Linked DNA regions of Spirulina subsalsa PCC 9445. The protein of the gene in region 1 interacts with the protein of each later gene in a pairwise test. Links are inferred from orthologs where the notes say so. Each region holds a gene or a part of one and is shown in the gene's direction. Other genes may lie near its edges.

Region 1 (6,295 bases):
TAATGGGAGATGAAGGTGAGAAATTTTATAAATTTCTCCAAAAGATGGCAGACTACCCCAGTTTTGTATTGTGTACTAAAATTCTTCCTGAGCAAGAAAAAGAAAAAAAAGGCGATGAAGAGCTTGTTTTAAGATTTTTTGCGGCAAAGAATGATCCTGAATCATTTAAAAGTAAAGTTCCGGATTGGCTTGATATATATATGGAAAAAGTGATTACCCGGAAAATTGACTTCCAATATGAAAAAGAAGAGAGGGAGTTTAAAAAAGTTTTTGATATATTAGGAAATACTTTAGGAGAAATTGCTTTTGCTTCCTATAGAAAGAAGAAACCTGTAAAAAATTTATCTCCCGCATACTATGAGGCGATTACAATAGGTACTTTTAGACTTTTAGAACAAATTAGTCGAATTTCTATGGATGCTATCAAACACAAAATAATTAATACTGTTCAAAGTGATGAATTTAAGCAATATACAGGATCGGGAGCTAATAAACCAGAAATGCTCAAAGGGAGAATTAAAGTAATTGAAACAGCACTTTTGGAGCTGATTCATGAGTAATTTTGTCAAACAGTTAGAAGAGGATCTGGACTGGAGAATTGCAGAGTTAGGTATTTTGAAAACGCAAGTTGTCTCAGCACGCAAAGGTTCAGACAGATATCAAGTCATGCTGCGCGCACTCTGGGCAATGCTTTATGCTCATTATGAAGGGTTCTGTAAATTTGCTTGAGATTTGTATTTAGATGAACTCCAAAAAATGAGAATCAAAAGGAAAGATTGTCGAGATGAACTTGCGCAATTTTCACTACAAAAACAATTAAAAGATTTTAAAAAGGATTTATCACCAGAAAAAATTTGGCAATTTGTGACCCGTAATTTCAATCAACTGCTAGAAGAATATATAGAATTTCCTGTAAAGCTAGAAACGCGCTCTAATCTGCATCCTAATATCTTTAAGGAGAATATAGTTCAAACGGGAATTAGTTGTAGCTTAATTGATACCTATGAAACTGAACTTAAATCGTTAGTTGGGAGAAGAAACAAAATTGCTCACGGTCAAAAATTAGAGATTAAAGATATTGATGAATATCAGAAACATGAAGATGCTGCAATAGAAGTGATGCACGAGTTGGCGTTGGCTATTGTTGAATGTTTAGATCAAAGACTTTATGTCAAAATTCCATAATTTTTGCTAAAGTGGTGAGTTGTTGGGTTTCACTGTTGCTGCACCCAACCCACGGATACCATTCTTTTTCCCACAAAACAATGGACTGGCAAGAAATTTCTGGTGGATGGGTGTTAACGCCCCCTAATCCCAAGGGTATCGTTCACTTTCTAGGAGGGGCATTTATTGGCACCGCACCCCATATTACCTATCGTTGGCTGTTAGAAGCACTCTCTCAAGCGGGGTATGCAGTCATTGCTACACCGTTCCTCAACACTCTAGATCATAACGCTATTGCCCGGGATGTTCTCAATCGTTTTGAAACTATTCTGTCCCGTCTGCAAGCGAAAAATGCCCTCGGTCAGCGCTACCTGCCGATTTATGGCCTAGGTCACAGTATGGGGTGTAAACTCCATCTGCTCATTGGCAGTTTATATAGTGTGGATAGAGTGGGCAATATTTTGATGGCTTATAATAATTATCCGGTAGAACGGGCTATTCCCTTCGCCCAACAATTTCAACTGACTCCGACCTTTAATCTTGAGTTTACTCCTTCTCCTGAAGATACTTTAGATTTAATTCACACCGATTATCAAGTTCGCCGCAATTTAATCATTAAATTCCGTCAAGATGACTTGGATCAAAGTTATGATCTTTTACCCATTTTAGAGCCGAAATTCCCTCAGATGGTGTCTATGCAAATCTTACCGGGGAATCATTTAACCCCGATTCCTCTGGGGCCTGACGTGAAATGGAATGCGGGGTCGTTTTTCACGCCGTTGGATGCCGTGGGTCAATGGTTTAAGCAGGAAGTGTATCGCGATTTAAACCGTTTGAAAGATGAAGTTTTGCGCTGGTTAAACCCCGTTAAGTTGCATTAATTGAGGATGGATTATGCCAACTCCTGAACAAGAACACCGAATTATTCAACTGCGGATTCAATTGCAAAAGGCGGGTTATGCCTATTATGTGTTGGATGATCCCATTATGCCCGATGCTGTTTATGACCAGTTATATCGGGAGTTACAAGACTTAGAAAGCCAATTTCCTGAACTGATTACTCCCGATAGTCCGACCCAACGGGTGGGGGATAAACCAGCGACGCAATTTGTCTCAGTTGGGCATAATATTCCCCTTTATAGTTTAGAAAATGCTTTTAATGAACAGGAGTTGCGCAAGTGGGAGGAACGATGGCAGCGTCAAGTGAACGAAATGCCGGACTTTGACTATGTTTGTGAACTCAAAATTGATGGATCTGCGATCGCCCTCACCTACGAAAACGGTCAACTTCTGCGCGGTGTCACCCGAGGAGATGGCATGACTGGGGAAGACATTACCCCCAATATTCGCACCATTCGCAGCATTCCCCTCCGTCTCAATGTAGACCCACCCCCGGCACAAATAGAAGTGCGCGGGGAGGTGTTTCTCCCCCTCGATGAGTTTCAACGCATCAATCAACAACGGGAAATCACAGGAGAATCCCAGTTTGCCAATCCCCGCAATGCGGCCGCGGGGACGTTAAGACAACTAGACTCCCGCATTGTTGCCCAGCGTCGTCTGGATTTTTTCGCCTATACTCTCCATATCCCCTCCCACCCGGAACAACAACCTCCGACCCAGTGGGAATGCTTGGAATTCCTCCATCAGATGGGGTTTCGGGTCAATCCTAATCGTCAACACTGTGGGGATTTGGGGGCGGTATTGGGCTATTTTGACCAGTGGGAGACGGGACGGAAAACCTTACCCTATATGACCGATGGGGTCGTGGTCAAGTTAAATGACTTGGCCTTACAGCAACGACTGGGATTTACCCAAAAGTTCCCCCGTTGGGCGATCGCCCTCAAATATCCAGCCGAGGAAGTCAGTACACAAGTTCTAAATGTGATCGTCAATGTGGGACGCACAGGCGCTGTTACCCCGATGGCCGTGATGCAGCCCGTCCAAGTAGCGGGAACTACCGTCCAACGGGCTACTCTGCACAATGAGGATCGGATTCAGGAATTAGATTTGCGGGTAGGGGATAGGGTGATCATCCGCAAAGCAGGGGAAATTATCCCCGAAGTGGTGCGGGTGTTAACGGATTTACGGCCAGAGGGGACAAAACCCTACGAAATGCCCACCCACTGCCCGGAATGTGGTTCGCCCTTAGTCCGTCCGACGGGGGAAGCGGTGAGGCGCTGTGTGAATAGTTGCTGTCCGGCCATTTTGCGGGGGAGTTTAATCCATTGGGCCTCTCGGGATGCGTTGGATATTAATGGGTTAGGGGAGAAAATTGTGGAACAGTTGGTCGAAACAGGTCTAGTGCGGTCTTTGGTGGATTTGTACAGTTTGGAACCAAAGGCGATCGCCCAACTGGAACGGATGGGGGAAAAATCGGCGGAAAAGTTAGTGAAGGCGATCGCCCAATCCAAACAACAGCCCTATTCTCGCGTTCTCTATGGGTTAGGCATTCGTTATGTAGGGAAAGTCAACGCAGAAACCCTCAGTCAAAGTTTCCCCACCATTGAACAACTCAGTCAAGCCACTGTGGAAGACTTAGCGGCTGTCTACAGTATTGGTTTAGAAATTGCCCAATCGGTTTGGCAGTGGTTCAGAAATGAGGCTAATTTGCAACTCATTCAAGAGTTACAAGCCATGGGGTTACATTTAGCGGATCGGACTCCAACGGTTGCCCTTTCTGAAGAAATGCCCCAACCTTTCGCGGGGAAAACAGTGGTCATTACCGGAACCTTACCCACCCTCACCCGCAAAGAAGCGGAAACGTTAATTAAACAAGCCGGGGGAAAAGTGAGTAGTTCAGTGAGTAAAAAAACTGATTATGTTTTAGTCGGGAGTGATGCGGGATCTAAGTTAACCAAAGCCCAAGCGTTAGGCATTGCTCAACTGGATGAAGAGACTTTAAGAGATATGCTTAAAAAGGGGTAATTGTCAAGAGGCATTCACCCACCCCACCCATTCAACGTCACCATGAGGACTGAGTAACCCTGCTAGACCCTAGACTATATAAGGTTTTAAGTTCAATCGGGATGACTGGATTTGAACCAGCGGCCCCTTCGTCCCGAACGAAGTGCGCTACCAAGCTGCGCTACATCCCGAAATAATCGCTTAAGAGAGCCTCAGCCCATCCCAAGCATTTCCCATAGTACCACACTCTAACCTTTCTTGATAACATGGGGGGGTTAGTCTTTTCAGGTGAAGAACAGAACGTGGTCGTAAAACCAGAGTGGTTAAGAGTAAAAGCCCCCCAATGGCAACGAGTGGGGAGTGTTAAAGAGATTCTGCGGGATTTGGGACTCAATACGGTCTGTGAAGAGGCTTCTTGTCCCAATATCGGGGAATGTTTCAACGCCGGAACCGCTACTTTTTTGATTATGGGGCCGGCCTGCACTCGCGCTTGTCCCTATTGTGATATTGATTTTGAGAAGAAACCCCAAGCCTTAGATCCCCTGGAACCCCTCAATTTAGCCGAGGCCGTCAGTCGCTTGCGCTTAAATCATGTGGTGATTACCTCTGTAAATCGGGATGATTTACCCGATGGGGGGGCAACTCAGTTTAAACGCTGTATTGAGGCTGTGCGGAAGATGTCCCCTCAGACTACCATTGAGGTGTTAATCCCGGATTTTTGCGGTAACTGGGAGGCGTTAAAAATTGTCTTAGAGGCCGCTCCGGAGGTGTTAAATCATAATACGGAAACAGTGCCGCGCTTGTATCGTCGGGTACGTCCTCAAGGGGATTATGAGCGATCGCGCCAACTCTTACAACTCGTCCGCCAACTCGCCCCCCAAATCTACACCAAATCCGGAATCATGGTGGGATTAGGAGAAACTGACGAGGAAGTGCGGCAAGTCATGGCCGATTTACGAGCCGTAGACTGTGATATCCTCACCATTGGTCAGTATTTACAACCCACTCAGAAACATTTAGGCGTGCAGGAGTTTGTCACCCCCGAACAATTCGACGCTTGGCGCGACTATGGCGAAAGCATCGGGTTTTTACAGGTCGTATCCTCCCCCTTAACCCGGAGTTCCTATCATGCCGGAGAGGTACAACGCTTGATGAAGCAATATCCCAGAGCTTAAGCGGGTCAGGGTTTGATACAATCGAAGAGTTGTAAACTTTTATGAAGAAAATTAAACTATCCCATGCTCAGAGTGACATTTGTTGTTGCCTTTTTCGTGATTAGCCTCCTGATTGGGGCGATCGCACCCCCAGCCCAGGCGGCAAGTTCTTCCTTGATTCGCGCCTTTGATGATGTGGAAATTCAGGCCAAGGAGTTTGGGGGACAAAACTTAGAAAAAGCCGAATTTGCCAACGTAGATTTAGAAGGGGCAAATTTTAAAGAGGCCAACCTCAAGGGAGTCACATTCAACAATTGCGACCTCAGCCAAGCCGACCTAACTGGGGTGGATTTTTCTAATGGTATTGCTTATTTGAGCAATTTCCGAGGCGCAAACCTGAAAAACGCCGTACTGAGTGAAGCCATGATGCTCCGTTCTAAATTCGAGGAGGCCGACATTGAAGGGGCCGATTTTACTTATGCGGTTTTAGATAAAGCCCAAGTCCGTAAACTCTGCACCAGAGCCTCTGGGGTGAATCCTATCACGGGAGTAGCCACCCGAGAATCTTTGGGCTGTTAAGGATCTGTGATCAGGACATCCCCCATCCTCCCTTTCCTTACCCCCTCCCGACACCCACCCTAACAGGTACGGTGCGGGCTTTTTAACATTAACCCCATCCCAGAAACTTATCGAGAAAAAAAACCGTCTGGCTAACTTGGGTTAAGCTGACTTTAGAGGTCTTTCGGGAACTGTTGGGAATGAATGTTCAATCAGCATTAGCAGCATTAACGGGTGAAAAATTGCCCTTCAGTCTGGATTTATTACCCGATCCAGTCTATGTAGTTGGGGGGGCGGTGCGGGATGCCTTGTTAGGTCGTCAGTCCCCCTATTTAGATTTGGATTTTATTGTGCCTCAGAAGGCGGTGGAAATTGCGCGGGGTATTGCCCAACAGTGTCGGGCGGGATTTGTGATCTTAGATCCCGAGCGCAATATTACCCGGTTGGTTTTTGCTCAAGGGACAGTAGACTTTGCCCAACAGGATGGGGAGAGTTTGGAAACCGATCTCAATCGT
Region 2 (6,075 bases), 2.4 Mb from region 1 along the record:
CCCAGAAAAAATTGCTCCTATCTAGATCATAGCTCTTAACGTAAAAGCTGTTTCATTCAGTTGCTGAGTGCCTTTTTTAGTTTGAGTAATTCCACTGACGGTTTCTTGGGATACTCGACTTAAATCATTCATCGTCTGCATGATCTGTTGAATGGCACTGGCTTCTTGCTGAACACTTAAAGCAATTTGCTGACTACTGGCCACTACCTGCTCAATGGCTAGGGTGACTCCCTCAAAAGAACTGGCTGTAACTTCGGCTAGCTGCACATTGTTTTGTACCGTAGTATTTCCCACCTCGGCCGCATTGACGGTGGTTTGAATAGACTTTTGAATAGATTGCACTAGATGATTAATTTTCTGTACCGATTCTTGACTTTGTTCGGCTAACTTGCGAATTTCTGTCGCCACCACCGAGAAACCTTTCCCATGTTCTCCCGCCCGCACGGCTTCAATGGAGGCATTGAGAGCTAGCATATTGGTTTGATTGGCTACTTCCCCCACCAATTGGGAAATCATGCCGATTTGTTGGGCCTGTTGGTTTAAGTGATCGGCTTGTTGTGCGATCGCCTCTACCTTATTTTGCAACTCTCGCATCCCCCGCATTGTGCCGTTCACCGCTTCATTCCCCCGTTGGGATAACTCCAACACATCTTGAGCGCGTTCGGCCACCCGTTGCGCTTGTTCAGAGGACTGTTGAGATGACACTTCCAACTGGTGCATCGTTGTCGTGGTTTCTTGCACCGAAACCGCCTGTTGTGCCGCCACTCGTTCCTGTTGTTCTGTCACCGTGGCAATTTCTGAACTGGCTGTGGCCAAATTTTCAATGGTTTCTTCTAGTGCCGCCGTTAACAGTTGACTGAGAATTTTCTTTAAGGGGGATAACACAATCACAATCGTTAAGACTAGAATAGGAATGAAAACAAACAACACCATGTGATACAAACTGGTCGCCGCATTTCGTTCCTGTTCTGCCACCTCTAACTGCAACGCCATCAACTGGTTCAGTCTTTGAGTAATCGGGTCAATCACATCATAGAGACTACGAGCCAAAACCAGCAGGCGATCGCGATTCCCACTCCGTAACACATCCTCCAACTCATAAATCATCCGATCAGACTCTCGAAACAGTCCCTCAATTTCCACCACCAAATTCCGTTCTTCCGGGGTCAAATCCGTTTTTTGATACCGTTGCCATTCTGCCTCAATGATACTCATCGCAGCTTGAACCGACCGCAACGCTTCCCCCGTCGTCATTCTGTCCGAATTGGCTTTATTCGCTGCATCTACAATCGACACGGCATAGGCATCAGAAACCAGTTTGAGTTGCTTAAGCGGAACAACCCGATCATCATAAATTGTCCCCACTTTCTGATTAATAGACCAAAAACCGATTAAGGAAGAAAAACCCACAATCCCCAGTAACAATGCAGGGAATACACTGATAGTTTGAATCTTGTGCTTTAAGTTATTAGATTTTTTTTCATTCTGTATCATGATCCAACCAGCCCATCCTCTTTCATATTTTGAACCGGGTAAAACCGCAATATCCCTTACACTAATATAACTCTTCAAAAAGTTCAGATTGAACTTTTTTAACAGAAAAAAAAGGTTTGTGATAAAAGTTAAGAAATCAAGGGCATAAATTAAACAGCAATTCCTGTTTTTGTTCGATCACACTTGTGGTTTTTGCGGATACATCAAATCGAGAGATACACCCTCAGCAAAGGTGATCGAGAATTGAGGAAAAAACGCGATCAGGCTGACCCTATTAGAAAAAACTCCCGGAGTAGCCGAGGGGGTCGTTCAGTTAACTTTGTTCGATCTAGCAAAGAGCCTGAAAACCGAGAATCCTCCGCTAAACGAGCGGTTAGCGGTGGGAGAGTCCAGACCTCCACGCCAGATTGTCCTAGAATGGAAAATGCAAAATGGCTGATCCGATAGGAGAAAACTGCGTGGAGTCCCGATATAACCCATCTGCAATTGAGTCCAAATGGCAAGAGAAATGGCTAGAAATGGGGTTAGACCGAACCCAAGAAAACCCCAAACAGCCTAAATTTTATGCCCTATCCATGTTTCCCTACCCCTCCGGGAACCTACATATGGGTCACGTCCGCAACTATACCATCACCGACGTAATCGCCCGTCTCAAGCGGATGCAAGGCCACCGAGTTCTCCACCCCATGGGCTGGGATGCCTTTGGACTACCCGCCGAAAACGCCGCCATTGACCGAGGTATCCCCCCCGCCCAGTGGACCTATCAGAACATCGCCCACATGAAAGGGCAACTCCAACGTCTCGGCCTCTCCCTCGACTGGGAACGGGAAGTCACCACCTGTTCCCCCGATTATTACCGTTGGACCCAGTGGCTCTTTCTCCAATTCTACGAAGCCGGATTAGCCTATCAGAAAGAAGCGGCCGTGAATTGGGACCCCATTGATCAAACCGTCCTCGCCAACGAACAAGTCGATAGTGAAGGACGTTCTTGGCGTTCTGGGGCGAAAGTGGAGCGGAAACTGTTGCGCCAGTGGTTCCTGAAAATCACCGACTACGCCGAGCAGTTATTACAAGATTTAGAGCAACTCGACGGCTGGCCCGAGCGGGTGAAACTCATGCAGGCCAACTGGATTGGTAAATCCGTTGGGGCCTATTTAGAATTCCCCATTGTGGGCTTAGAGGAAAAAATCGCCGTCTTCACCACTCGCCCAGACACCGTTTATGGCGTGTCCTACGTCGTATTAGCCCCCGAACATCCTTTAACCCCCAAAGTCACCACCCAAGGGCAAAAACAGGCTGTAGAGCAGTTTATTCAAGAAGTCTCCCAAGAAAGCGAACTAGAACGCACGGCAGAAGATAAACCCAAGCGGGGTATTTTCACCGGAGGAAAAGCCCTTAATCCCTTCAACGGGCAAGAAGTCCCCATTTTAATCGCCGATTATGTTTTATACGAATACGGCACCGGAGCCGTGATGGGGGTACCTGCCCATGATGTGCGGGATTTCGCCTTTGCCACCAAGTACGACCTCCCCATTACAACGGTGATTATACCGGAAGGGGGAGATGCCAGTGAAGCCTTAACGACCGCCTATACTGACCCCGGAATCATGGTCAACTCCGGCCCCTTTGACGGCACTCCTTCGGGTGAGGGCAAAACAAAAGTCATTGAATACGCCGAACAACAAGGCTATGGCAAAGCCCGCATTCAGTACCGCTTGCGGGATTGGCTGATTTCTCGCCAACGCTATTGGGGCTGTCCCATTCCGGTGATTCACTGCCCCGACTGTGGCATTGTCCCGGTGCCGGATGAGGAATTACCTGTCACCCTACCCGATAATGTGGAATTTACCGGACGGGGGGCTTCTCCTTTAAGTCAGTTAGCCGACTGGGTAAATGTGAAATGTCCCACCTGTGGGGGAGATGCCAAACGGGAAACCGATACCATGGACACTTTTATTGATTCCTCTTGGTATTTCTTGCGCTATACGGACGCGAAAAATGAGCAGGATGTATTCACACCAGAAAAGGTGAATGATTGGATGCCTGTGGATCAATATGTGGGGGGAATTGAACACGCCATTCTCCATTTATTGTACTCACGCTTTTTTACCAAGGTGTTACGAGATCGGGGGTTATTAAGCTTTGATGAACCCTTTAAGCGCTTATTAACTCAAGGCATGGTGCAGGCCATGACTTATAAAAATCCTGAAACAGGAAAATATGTTGTTCCGGGTCAAGTGACGGTGGTAGAAACGATTAATCCTGAGACGGGAAAAGCGGAAACGGTTTATTATGAAAAGGGGACAGAAACTCAGTTATCGGTCTTCTTTGAAAAGATGTCAAAATCTAAATATAATGGCATCGATCCGGCAGAAGTTTTGAGTAAATATGGGGCGGATACAGCCCGGATGTTTATTCTGTTTAAAGCACCCCCAGAGAAGGATTTAGAATGGGATGATGCTGATGTTGAGGGACAATTCCGCTTTTTAAATCGGGTATGGCGTTTGGTGGATGAGTTTGTTAATCAGCCGAGTTCTGCGAAGAAGAAACAGAAAACCGGACAACTCACGAAGGGGGAAAAGGATGTCCGTCGAGCGATTCATAGGGCGATTAAGGAAGTCTCCGAGGATTTGGAGGGAGACTATCAATTTAATACGGCTGTTTCTGAGTTGATGAAGCTGAGTAATGCGTTAAATGATGCCGATTGTAAGGACTCTCCAATTTATCGAGAAGGGATTGAGGCGTTGGTGTTGTTATTAGCGCCCTTTGCGCCCCATATTGTGGAGGAATTATGGGAGCGTTTGGGGGGTAAAGGTTCTGTTCATCAACAGGCTTGGTTACGGTATGATCCCGATGCGTTGGTGGTGGATGAGATTGATTTAGTAATCCAAGTGATGGGCAAAAAACGGGATGTGATTCAAGTTCCGGCCAGTGCGACTAGGGCGGAATTAGAAGAATTAGCCCGGTCTTCGGAGAAAATTCAAGGCTATTTAGTCGGGAAGGAAATCCGTAAGGTGATTGTGGTGCCGGGTAAGTTGATTAATTTTGTTGTAGGGTAGGGGACATTAGAAGTAAGGAGTTATGGTGTGATGTCTAGTCGTTGGAAAAGTGCGCTGGGTCGTGGGTTTGCTGGGTCAGTGGTGGGGGTTTTGCTCTGGAGTGCGATCGCCCCAATGCCCAGTTATGCCAATTTCTTCGGTCGTCCCCGTTATCGAGAAGATGACAACCCCAGCGTTTTTGAGCAATGCGCCCAAGAATTAAAAGCCTCCGGGATTGATAACACCCAAGCCATGAGCGCCTGTGCGGATGCCCTTGTCCCGGAAGATTTATCAACCTGTGTTTTTCGCATCACCGAAACCACAGGCATTAGTCCTCAAACCTCTTTATCCGCTTGTTTCCGCGTGAGAAGACCCGTTGATCTCGCCCATTGTGTGGTATCCATTCGTCAGGAGGTGTTAACCACCCCCCAAGGCAGACAAAACCCCGGCAATGAGCAGAGTTTGAACAAACAGGGGATAGAGAAATCCCCCGCCCCCGATTTGTTCGCCCAAACCCCCACCCTACAAACCCTTGGGGAGTTAGAACTAGCTACCCTAGACCGTTGTCGTCGGAGTCTCCTCCCGAAACGCTACGGGGCCTGTGTGGTGGGTTTAAGTCGAGAAATCCCCTTTGTCCCCCAGCGTCTTCTAGACAGTTGTATTGACGCGGAAACGTATCCTTTGGGGAATTAGGGAATAGGGAGTCGGGAGTCGGGAGTCGGGAGTCGGGGGTGTAGGGGCGCAATGCTTGCGCCCTAGGGAGTCGGGAATCGGGAATAGGCACTCATGCAAAAGGCACTCATGCAACAGTAATCAACCCATCCCCCCCTCTCCCTCTCCCCCCCTCTCCCCCTCCCCCCTGTTCCCTTTTCCCTAGCTACGACTTGACAAAATGCACACAAGCTTAACTTGTTAAGCTTGCCTCTCCCCTTATTCAACAAGCCCTAGTTTGTACACTATCGATTAGGAGTATGAGACAACAACAACTCGAAAAATGGCGTGAGACGCGGAAGATGGGTAAATCTAATTTTATCTGGAAGGTAGGAGTACAAAAGTGGGGCTTCAGCACGGGAACATTATGGACTCTCATCATGACCGTTTTTTTCGGTTTTGAGACGTTCTTCAGTTTTTTGATTCCCGCCTTGATTGTGTTTCCGGTGGGAGGATATTTTTTTGGGCGCAATCTTTGGTTTCAGTTTGAGTCAGACTATCAAAAATCACAGGATCTTGAGGAGGAATCCTTAGATTGAGAGATGGGATAATCGGAAGGAGGGATATTCAGCAGACCCTAATTAATAATAGTGTTGAGTTTAAATAAGTTTCGTTACTTAGTTCTTAGTATTTCACCATTCATCAATATTCATGGGAGATAATTACCGTATAAGAATTTAAGGTCAAATTTTCTCAGGTATGTTTTGCCTAAGAAGGAATTATCAACCTTAACAACTTGAGCGTGCGTGCATTTTGTCAACTCCCCTATATAGCGTCCATAAATTGGATGAAACTATAAGCTGTGTGGAAAAACGAAGATCATGTTACATTC

What was found. The genes of interacting proteins can lie anywhere in the genome.
Region 2: the proteins of ligA (region 1) and leuS interact in binary tests that used the Escherichia coli proteins (3 or more experiments, as listed by UniProt). The link is inferred for Spirulina subsalsa PCC 9445 from one-to-one orthologs.

What each region holds. Positions count from the first base shown.
Region 1 is NZ_JH980292.1:4,108,525-4,114,819, forward strand. What follows is about bases 1,685-4,573. They hold ligA (NAD-dependent DNA ligase LigA), read left to right. Parts: upstream 1,685-2,058; coding sequence 2,059-4,089; downstream 4,090-4,573. Other genes in these bases: SPI9445_RS0118715 (DUF1350 family protein), read left to right, coding at 1,685-2,045; lipA (lipoyl synthase), read left to right, coding at 4,371-4,573. Also shown: SPI9445_RS0118705 (DUF262 domain-containing protein), read left to right, coding at 1-560; more of SPI9445_RS0118715, read left to right, coding at 1,266-1,684; more of lipA, read left to right, coding at 4,574-5,243; SPI9445_RS0118740 (pentapeptide repeat-containing protein), read left to right, coding at 5,307-5,801; SPI9445_RS0118745 (tRNA nucleotidyltransferase/poly(A) polymerase-related protein), read left to right, coding at 5,981-6,295. UniProt on the Escherichia coli protein: DNA ligase that catalyzes the formation of phosphodiester linkages between 5'-phosphoryl and 3'-hydroxyl groups in double-stranded DNA using NAD as a coenzyme and as the energy source for the reaction.
Region 2 is NZ_JH980292.1:1,668,773-1,674,847, forward strand. The notes cover bases 1,556-4,753. They hold leuS (leucine--tRNA ligase), read left to right. Parts: upstream 1,556-1,952; coding sequence 1,953-4,553; downstream 4,554-4,753. Other genes in these bases: SPI9445_RS27445 (hypothetical protein), read left to right, coding at 4,584-4,753. In the rest of the region: SPI9445_RS0107805 (HAMP domain-containing methyl-accepting chemotaxis protein), read right to left, coding at 22-1,494; more of SPI9445_RS27445, read left to right, coding at 4,754-5,225; SPI9445_RS24815 (hypothetical protein), read left to right, coding at 5,504-5,782; SPI9445_RS30900 (hypothetical protein), read left to right, coding at 6,065-6,075.